DNA from 3 places in the Exiguobacterium sp. UBA3968 genome. Region 2 is predicted to be linked to each of the others. Evidence: a T-box and tRNA genes for the amino acid it is inferred to sense, from the RefSeq annotation. Region 2 holds a T-box; the other regions hold tRNA genes.
The links. A T-box is a leader RNA that pairs with one kind of tRNA and senses whether it is charged. The one in region 2 lies ahead of argS (arginine--tRNA ligase), so its partner is inferred to be a tRNA-Arg.
Positions count from the first base shown of each region.

Region 1: it has a tRNA-Arg gene. The T-box ahead of argS (arginine--tRNA ligase) is inferred to sense a tRNA for this amino acid. The anticodon was not compared.
Region 3: it has a tRNA-Arg gene. The T-box ahead of argS (arginine--tRNA ligase) is inferred to sense a tRNA for this amino acid. The anticodon was not compared.

Region 1 covers NZ_DGCW01000005.1:1,502,861-1,506,140, reverse strand. The annotation lists gene rph (ribonuclease PH) at 1-241, shown strand, start outside; gene B3S86_RS09590 (XTP/dITP diphosphatase) at 238-831, shown strand; gene B3S86_RS09585 (metallophosphoesterase family protein) at 837-1,346, shown strand; tRNA gene B3S86_RS09580 (tRNA-Arg) at 1,420-1,493, shown strand; gene B3S86_RS09575 (hypothetical protein) at 1,596-2,120, shown strand; gene B3S86_RS09570 (hypothetical protein) at 2,148-3,134, shown strand; gene tig (trigger factor) at 3,245-3,280, shown strand, end outside.
Region 2 covers NZ_DGCW01000007.1:46,903-50,182, forward strand. The annotation lists gene argS (arginine--tRNA ligase) at 1-1,418, opposite strand, end outside; T-box leader at 1,478-1,697, opposite strand; gene B3S86_RS12985 (GGDEF domain-containing protein) at 1,827-3,280, shown strand, end outside.
Region 3 covers NZ_DGCW01000005.1:1,744,370-1,747,649, reverse strand. The annotation lists gene whiA (DNA-binding protein WhiA) at 1-271, shown strand, start outside; gene B3S86_RS10810 (hypothetical protein) at 354-590, shown strand; partial or broken gene clpP (ATP-dependent Clp endopeptidase proteolytic subunit ClpP) at 709-1,293, opposite strand; tRNA gene B3S86_RS10800 (tRNA-Arg) at 1,477-1,552, opposite strand; gene B3S86_RS10795 (RNA polymerase subunit sigma-54) at 1,706-2,848, shown strand; gene B3S86_RS10790 (glutaredoxin family protein) at 2,839-3,099, shown strand; gene B3S86_RS10785 (sugar-binding transcriptional regulator) at 3,215-3,280, shown strand, end outside.

The DNA.
Region 1 (3,280 bases), on a different contig from region 2:
ACTTGATTTATGCTACGAAGAGGATGCTGCAGCTGAAGTCGACTTCAATCTCGTCATGACCTCATCCGGTAAAATCGTCGAGATGCAAGCAACAGGAGAAGAGTCGACCTTTTCCCGTCAAGAGATGCTCGAAATGCTCGAACTTGGGGAAAAAGGTATTAAGGAACTGATTGAAGCCGGTCGCGAGGCACTCGGTGTTTCGTGGTGGTATGTAGGAGAAGAAGTGGGGGAACATAAATGAAAGTCATCGTCGCAACACATAACGCTGGTAAAGTGAAGGAACTCGAAAGCATGCTTGGGCGTCTCGGCTATACAGTCGAGTCGTTACTCGATCATTCGGATGCTAAAGAAACGGATGAGACAGGTGAAACATTCGAGGAGAATGCACTCTTAAAAGCAACAGAAGCAGCAGCCTACTTTGGTCACGCAGTACTTGCTGACGATTCAGGTCTTGAAGTCGATGCTTTAGATGGCGCTCCAGGTGTCTACTCGGCACGCTTCGCGGGTCTTGAAAAGTCGGATGCAGCGAACAACGCTCTACTACTTGAAAAGTTAGAAGGTGTTCCGGAAGAGGAGCGGACGGCACGCTTCGTTTGTGTACTCGCGCTAGCAAAACCAACAGGCGAAACATTGACGGTACGCGGAACAATGGAAGGGCGAATCGGTTTTGAAGCAACGGGATCGAATGGTTTCGGTTATGACCCATTGTTCGTCACGGCAAGTGGACAAACGGCTGCTGAGTTGACGAAAGAAGAAAAAGCGATGATCAGTCATCGTGGCAATGCATTGCGCAAGCTCGAACAGGACTTAACTACTTTCCTAGGAGTGTGATGAAAATGAGAGCGTTGATCGTTAGTGATAGCCATGGACTAGACCAAGAACTGCTTACGATATTCGAACGGCATCAGGACGTGGATTTGGCTTTTCATTGTGGAGACTCTCAATTGACGCGCGACATTGAATCGTTATATCCATATCGTGTTGTACGGGGGAACTGTGATTATGGACACGATTTCCCGGAAGAAGTCACGTCGGAAATGGACGAGCATAAGGTCCTCTGTGTCCACGGACATCGTCAGGACGTCAAATATAGCCTAGATGTCTTGCAACATCATGCGAACGAAAAGCAAGCTGATATCGTTTTGTATGGTCATTCTCATGTTGCGAAGGCGGAGTATCGGGATGGTGTGTTATTCATCAATCCAGGATCGATTCGGATGCCACGCCATCGCCCAGACAAGACGTATGCGATTCTTGAAGTAGAACAAGACCGCTATTCTGTCGATTTTCTTGACATGAACGGGGATCGCGTCAATGCACTTCACCTCGACGGAACATTTTTGTAATAAAATAAATGCAATCTTTGTAATGTGATTGACACGAAAGAATTGTTCTAGTATAGTTTATTCGTGTTGACACGTCCCAATAGCTCAGCAGGATAGAGCAACGGCCTTCTAAGCCGTCGGTCGGGGGTTCGAATCCCTCTTGGGACGCTATAATTAAAATAGAGACTGTCCTTACGAGGGCGGTCTCTTTTTTTTATTTCAATTTTCGTTTATAATTAAGGTATCATGAACTCGAAAGGGATGAAAGCGATGTGGAAGAAAGTTGGTACAGTCCTGTTACTCAGTACGTTTCTTGTAGGGTGTAGTGAGATTTCAAATACAGTTGATGATGCAAAACAACAGGTCAACGATGTGAAAAATAGTGTCGATTATGCTGGAGAACTTCAAGGGATTGCGAAAGATACGGCACAAGTCACGTCCGACTTATCTTCTTCTTTGAATGAAGCGGCTGCGAAAGCACGCGAATCCACGAATCCGGAGCAAGCGCTCGACCAACAAGTCGAAAAGTTAAAGGAAAACGGAACGATTGATCAGTTCAATCAAGAGCTGGACCAAATCGACCAACGATTGGCGGGACTTGAAAATCCACCGCAAGAGTTACAAAATTTAAGTGCAAAGCTCGAGCAGTTCGTGAATCAATCAGAAGATATCACACGACTTCTTGAAACAGACGTCTCTCTCGATACATTAAATCGTCTTGGCATCGAACAAGCAGGGAAATTACAAGAGGCGATCACGAACTGGACATCATTGCTTGATCCATTCACAAACTGAACAGTGAATTAAAAGGAGTGTCGGAAAATGGGGACATCCCGCTGGATGGAACACGAATTAGAAGCGGAACGAGTGCGCATCCTCCGTTTGCCCGCATCTGAACAGGAACGGCTGGTCAAGGAATTAGAGACTGACCAATTGACAGGAGAAGACGTATTATACCGACTCTATGTCATTCAACCGCTATTACTGCATGACCGTGAACGATACGAAACTGTAGCAGAACGTTTTCTTGAAGTCGAGGGTGTGGAGCAAGTGCTCGCACTCTTTCTTTATGAACTCGGAGAACGGTATCCAATGAAGCTCGCTCTACGCTCGGCGTCACCGTATCTGCCGTATGGACTTGCGCTTCGGTTAGACGAGATCAAACAGCGGATGACGGTGCGAGAACAAAAGACGACACCGGTTCAAAAAAACAATGTTACTCAGAGTACTGTAACTTCCGGAACGGCGTTGATGCATGTGTTGCAACATGGAAGCTGGGTCGAACAAATGCGCCATTTGGCTGGTGCTGAATTCGAGCGGACACCTGCGCTCTTTGACTACATCACACACAAGTATCTTCGTGCTCAGGATACAGAACATCAAAGCCTACTCGTCATCGATCAGTTATTAGGAAGTGTGATTGAGCATCTGTCCTATCCGGCAGACATTTATGTGCCACATTTAGATGTACACTGGACGATTTCGACGCGTCAAGATTTAGAAGAAGTGCTGATTGCGCATCAACAGGAACAACAAGCGTTACTCGCATCGATGCATACATTAGAAAAAATGGATCCTTTTCGAGCCTTGCTCGTCTTACGTTCGGACCAGTTGATTCATCTTGAAGAACGAGAAGCAATCGGGTCGGATATGGAGAAGTGGCTTCTCGCATGCGAAGAACTAGCCGGTCTGTCGTTTGAAAAAGAAGAGCCGGAACGTGACTTGAGTCCGCTAGCGAAGCGATTATATCAGGGGGTGCATATCCTCTATCCGGAAGTCATCGCATTCGAGCAGATTTACTTCGATTGAGACATCTGGAAACGATTCGTTCAACAGTGGTAATCGTCAGAACGATTGTGCTATAATGTGACTTGTTGTACACACATGTACGCTAATTGACAATTTTGGAGGGACTCAGCATGACTGCAAAATGGGAAAAACAATCAGGTAGCCTC
Region 2 (3,280 bases):
CTACCAGCGAATGGTGTGCCATCATAGCCACCTTTACGGAGCAACGAGTGCGCACGGGCATTCGTGTACTGGACATACGGTCCTGTTTCGCCTTCGAATTTCAACATCTGCTCAAGATCGAACTCGATGTTGTTCATCCGTTCGTTCTTCAAGTCGTGGAAGATGACGGCGCCGACACCTACTTGACGAGCTGTTGCTTCGGCATTCGCTAAGTTCGGATTTTTTTCCGCGATGTTTTGCTTCGCGACGTCGATCGCTTCTTGTAGTACTTCTTCAAGTAAGACGATCCGACCTTTACGCGTCGACATTTTCTTTCCGTCCTTCATGATCAGACCGAACGGCACATGGTGCATTCCGTCGACGTTCTCAAATCCAAGTTTCTTCAAGACTGCGAACAATTGCTTGAAGTGAAGCGCTTGTTCCCCACCGACGACGTAGAACGCTTGCTCAAAGCGGTACGTTTCGAGACGATAGACAGCAGCTGCTAAGTCACGTGTCGCATAAAGCGTTGCGCCATCTTTCTTTTTAATCAAGGCAGGTGGCATACCCTCTGCTTCGAGGTCAACGACCATTGCCCCTTCTGATTCGACGAGGAGATCTTTTTCTTCGAGCAAATCGATGACGTGTTGCATCTTATCGTTGTAGAAAGCTTCTCCGTTCAAGCTATCGAATTTAACTCCGAGCATCTCATAGACACGGTTGAACTCGACAAGTGAGACTTCACGGAACCACGTCCAAAGCGTCGTTGCCTGCTCATCACCTTGTTCGAGTTTTTTGAACCAGAGACGTCCTTCGTCCTCAAGCGTCGGATTTGTTTCCGCTTCTTCGTGGAACCGGACGTATAATTTCAACAATTCCTTGATTGGTTCTGCACGGACCGCTTCTTCCTCACCCCACATCGTGTAAGCCACCATCAATTTCCCGAACTGTGTTCCCCAGTCCCCTAAGTGGTTGACACCGACGACGTCGTACCCTTTTTTACGTGAGATTTGGTTGAGCGCATTTCCGATTACTGTTGAACGTAAGTGACCCATCGAGAAAGGTTTCGCGATGTTTGGTGATGAAAAATCAGTGACGATCGTTTTTCCATTCGCTTCACTTGATCCGAACGCCTCTTGCTCCGTCAGGACTTGGTTGACGATTTCTTGCGAGACGACTTCCCGGTTCAAGAAGACGTTAATGTAAGGACCAACAGCTTGAACGTTTGAGAACAACGGCGCATCAATTTTTTCTGCGAGCTCCGAAGCAATCATGTTCGGTGCTTTACGGAATGCTTTCGCGAGCATGAAACATGGGAATGCCAGATCTCCATGATCTTCATGTTTCGGTTGCTCGATCAGTTGTTCGATTTGTTCAACCGATAAGGCACCTTCCATGACTTGATGTAATACTTCTGCGTATTGCGTTTTATAACTCATCTTTATTTCCTCCTGCTTCACTGATTTTTGGCAATAAAAAACGCCCCTTGCGCCACGCGCAAAGAGACGGAATGACCGCGGTACCACTCTTCTTGGTGTCATTTTTGACACCCACCTTGTTCGGGGATAACGGGGTTCCCCCGGCTACGCCTTTTCCTTCAGGAATCGGGTAGCGTCTCAGAAGTGCGCTTCACGACCGGTTCGTCCTCAGGCTTCCACCATTCCCTGATTCGCTAGTTGACGAAAATCAACCGTTACTCTCTTCATCATCGACTGTATTCGATATCTTTCACATTATACGCAATTCTTTCTTTTCTCTCAACCTTATTTTTTTGGTAAATGGCTTATCAAAATTTCCACAATTCGGGTATAGGAATAAAAGATACTTCTCAGGGGGAGGGATGTTTCATGCGCCACTACCAACAGGTAGCCCGGACGAGCTGGATCGTTTTCAGTCTCGTCGCCTTGACGTTATTAGTGATTGGCATCGTTCATCCACCTACCTTCCATCCTTCCATCTCCATCGTCAATACTCTTTATTTGTTTGGGCTCGTTCTCCTGTTTCAGTTCGATAATGTCCGTCGTGGCGGCATTTATTATACATTCCAAGAAGGAATCATCTTATTTTTATTCCTCAATTACGGTTTGACGTACGCTTTGATTTTAAGCCAAGTCGGTATTCTCGTCTTTCAATTCATGTCTCACCGAAAAGCGATTCGCTGGAAACGTTTCGCCTATCTCTACCCGATCAACGCCTTGTTTGATTTAGTCTACATCTCGCTTCCGGTATTTGCGTATGAAGCGCTCGGTGGACCGACCGGCTCAAACTTTACGTATACGAAAGCCCTGCTTCCCTTCATCGGCTTTTTGATCACTGTCTTCCTTGTCTCTTACTTCCAATGTCTGTTCGTCAATCGCTTCCTCTACTTGAAATACGATTGGCGACGTCTCGTGAAGTTGCAGTCCCTCGTTTATGGAATCAGCATGTTAAGTGCTCTACTTGGAATCTGGTTCTACGATGAAAGTCCGCTCGTCGCGGCTACAGTATCCGCCTTGATTCTCTTCTTGTTCAAACGTCTGTTGCAAGAACGTGGTGACTCCCTTGAAGCAAACGATAATGCCAAACGATTTGATGATGCGAAGGAACACTTGTTGATTTCCCGCTTCGAGCGCGAGACGATCGATTCGTTACTCCTCGATTTACCACATCTGTTGCCGTTTTCTGAAGGTTGGATCTCAATTCAACAACAGCGGAAACAAGTCATCTATAACATTCGGACGAAACAACCAATCGACGTGTTACCACTGTTTCATTCCTTGTCAGCTGACGATTTGCATACCCCAATCATCTATGGTCTGCGTTGCGACTGGGGAAACGATATTCAAATCGGATTGCCTGTCGATCGTCACTCGATGCTAGCGATTCCTTCGATTACGAGCGGAGAGGTCGATGTTTCGATCATCCTGTTCCATCAAGTCGCAGACGCCTATGATGTGACAAATGCTGACGAATTATCTCGTTTGCTTCGTACCTTTTGTCGCGTCTTAGAACGCTCACGTGAAACGGTCCAACTCTATACGGAAAGTCGGACCGATGCTTTGACCGAATTACCGAATAGCCGTGCTTTTTATGAACACGGTCGGCAGGAATTTGCCGCTGACTCCTACCCGCTCTCCGTAATTCTGTTCGATATCGATCATTTCAAACGTGTCAATGATACGTACGGTCATAAAGTAGGTGATCTCGTCCTTCGTGAACTCGGCCGACGTATCCAGGCGATCCAATTGCAACATGATGATGTCTTTGCTGCTCGTTATGGTGGGGAGGAATTCGTGCTTCTGTTGCGAAATGGTAGTCAAGA
Region 3 (3,280 bases), on a different contig from region 2:
GGCGAACCTCAACAAAACGGTTGGTGCGGCATTACGCCAAGTTGAGAACATCAAGTTCCTCGAGCGGACGGTCGGGCTCGATGTCTTACCGGATAAGTTGAAGGAGATTGCGATTTTGCGTGTGACACATCAAGACGTCACGTTGCAAGAGCTTGGTGAGATGGTCGAAAGCGGCTCCATCTCAAAATCAGGGATCAATCACCGGTTGCGGAAGATTGATCAAATCGCTGAAAAAGTACGAAACGGAGAGTCGATGACAGGGGCCATATAAGAGGGTCGCTTGCGGGATGAACCATAGTCTACTATAATATATAGTCGATGCAACTAAATGTTCGAATTAAGGAGTTTTTGAAATGGCTAACGAAAAGAAACGTATTTCGCTGACAGTCGATGCGAAGTTTGATGAAGTGTTAACAAAAAAAGCAAAAGCAATCGGTGTACCGAAAAGCACACTCGTTGCGTTCGCAACATCTTTATTCCTGAAACAATTACAAGCAGAAGAAGAGCTTTCGCCACATGCGAACGCGATCTACTCGCTGATTCGTGAAAACCACGATATCGTTTCAGACATCACAGACTTGATCGACTGATCTTCTACCTCTCGTTCTATACGGAACGGGAGGTTTTTTGTATGTAACGATAACCGACAAGGCTTCGATTTTCTATGGATACAAAAAAGTGCCTCCCGAAGGAGACACTCTGGATGACTTATGCACGTTCCATGACGCGGTCGATGAGACCGTAGTCAGCAGCAGCTTGTGCTGACATGAAGTTGTCACGCTCTGTATCGCGTTCGATGACTTCAAGTGGTTGTCCTGTGTTTTCAGCCATGATTTTGTTGAGGTGCTCACGCATTTTGATGATGCGCTCCGCATGGATTTTGATATCCGATGCTTGACCTTGTGTACCACCGAGCGGTTGGTGGATCATGATTTCAGCGTTTGGTAACGCGAAACGTTTTCCTTTTGCGCCTGCTTGTAGCAAGAACGCACCCATCGATGCTGCCATACCGATACAAATTGTTGAAACTTGTGGCTTGATGAAGTTCATTGTATCGTAAATCGCCATACCGGCAGTGATCGAACCACCTGGGCTGTTGATGTAAAGCGAGATTTCTTTATCTGGATCTTCTGCTGCTAAGAACAGAAGTTGGGCAACGACTGAGTTGGCGACGTTGTCGTCAATCGCGCTCCCGAGAAGAATGATGCGGTCTTTTAGCAAACGTGAGTAGATATCGTAAGCACGTTCCCCGCGGTTTGTTTGTTCGATGACTGTTGGAATTAACATAGTCTTTGCCTCCTTATAGTTGGTATGTAGCTTCCTATTCGACTTATCCTTATCATAATCCTTTGGTCAATATTGGTCAAAAGATACGATGCGACTTTTAGGTATTTTTCCATTACAAGGGCAAATGAAACATATCAATATAGAAAAAAAGGCAACGCCATTGCTGGCATTGCCTTGTAGTTGAATAAATGGTACACCCGGAGAGATTCGAACTCCCGACACCTGGTACCGGAAACCAGTGCTCTATCCCCTGAGCTACGGGTGCATCTGATGTACTGAACAATTAATAGTATAGCGACATTTTTTCAGAAAAGCAATAGGGAAGGATGACTTTTCTTTTCTCTAGCGACTCAAAAGGGGTTCAGAGCATGTTTTTCAAAACGTTTCTTCTATAATAAGAAGTGAGGGAGGGGAATCGATGGATCAACGCCAGGAACAAACGCAACAGATGACGTTATCGGCGTCACAACAGTATCAGTTACATGTACTTGAGCAACCAGCGGCAGAACTCGAGGAGGAATGGCGGCGGTTAAAACGACGATTGTACCGCCATTACCCGAATCAGGTTTCGTTAGAGGCCGAGCAGATGGCAGGACATTTGGCATCCTATGAAGACGAGCTTCTTGCACAAATACGTTTAGAATCAGTCAGACAGGAAATAGGATATATGGCGGAACAACTCATCGTGTATTTAGAAGCGGACGGTTTATTGCGGACATCGGACGAGGAGCTCGCTGCATCCTTCTCGACCGATGTCGCAACGATTACAGAAGCACGGACACTCTTACAACAATGTGAACCAGTCGGCATTGCTGCCCGCTCGGAGCGCGAGTGCCAATGGTTACAGGCGATCGAGCTAGACGACGCAGAATTGATCGGACTGACGGATCGGTTACGACATGAACCGGCGAGTCAAGTGTTCGCGCAGTTCAGTGAACAGGATCGAGCACGGTTGCGAAAACGATTGACGCGCCTGAGCCGGACACCGGATCTTCCTAAAGAAGAACGACCGGTCATGGCAGAAGCACGGATTCACCTGTTAGATGGAAAACTTCAGATTGACTGGATGACACTCGACATGGATCAGAAGTGGCTCGGATTAAAAGAGGCAACGCCTTTTTTGCGCGCGTACGAACGACGTCGCGTTACGATGCATGCCATCCTCTCGGTCTTGCTTGAGCGACAAGAACGCTGGTTCAAGGGAGAACTGCATCTTGAGCCACTGACGAAAAAACAAGTCGCTGAGGCGACGGGGCATCATCCGTCAACGATTGGTCGAGCGATTGCTGAGAAGTATGTCGAGACGGTCCATGGTCTCGTTGCTTTAGAAGACTTGTTCGTCTCACGGACGACAAGCGGAGATTCGAGTTTTTTGATTAAAAGGCGGATCGCCGAATACATTCAACACAGCGATCGTCCGTTAAGTGATCAGCAATTGACGGATCGCCTGCAAGCAGACGGTCTGACAGTCGCGCGACGGACGGTCGCGAAGTACCGGGCAGCGCTTGGTTTAACGAAAAAAACGATGCAGCAAAGGAAGGCGCAATCAGAATGGGATTAAAACGACACAGACACTTAACACTCTATTCACGTCCGGGATGTACGCTATGTGAAGAGGCCGCCATCTTACTCGACTTCGTACTCGATGAGTTTCCGGAATGGACGTTCGAGGAAGTCAACATTGATCAGGATGAAGCGCTCAGTCTACGGTTCTTATACGAGATTCCGGTCGTCATGCATGATGAGGAAATCTGGAGTTATGGCAAATTCGAGACGGAAACGATAAGAAACCGCTTACTTCAAAAAACTTGAGAAACGAGACTTGCAAGGCGAGAAATGGACTGTTATGATAACGGTGTACCAAGTGGGACACGTTATGACATGCGGGACAGAAAGCGTCCAGCTACTTGAGAGGAGAGGGAAATACATGATTCGGCAGTTAGTCCAGATCCAAAAACGAATCGTGCCTGATCTGATCGAAGAAATGCAGACA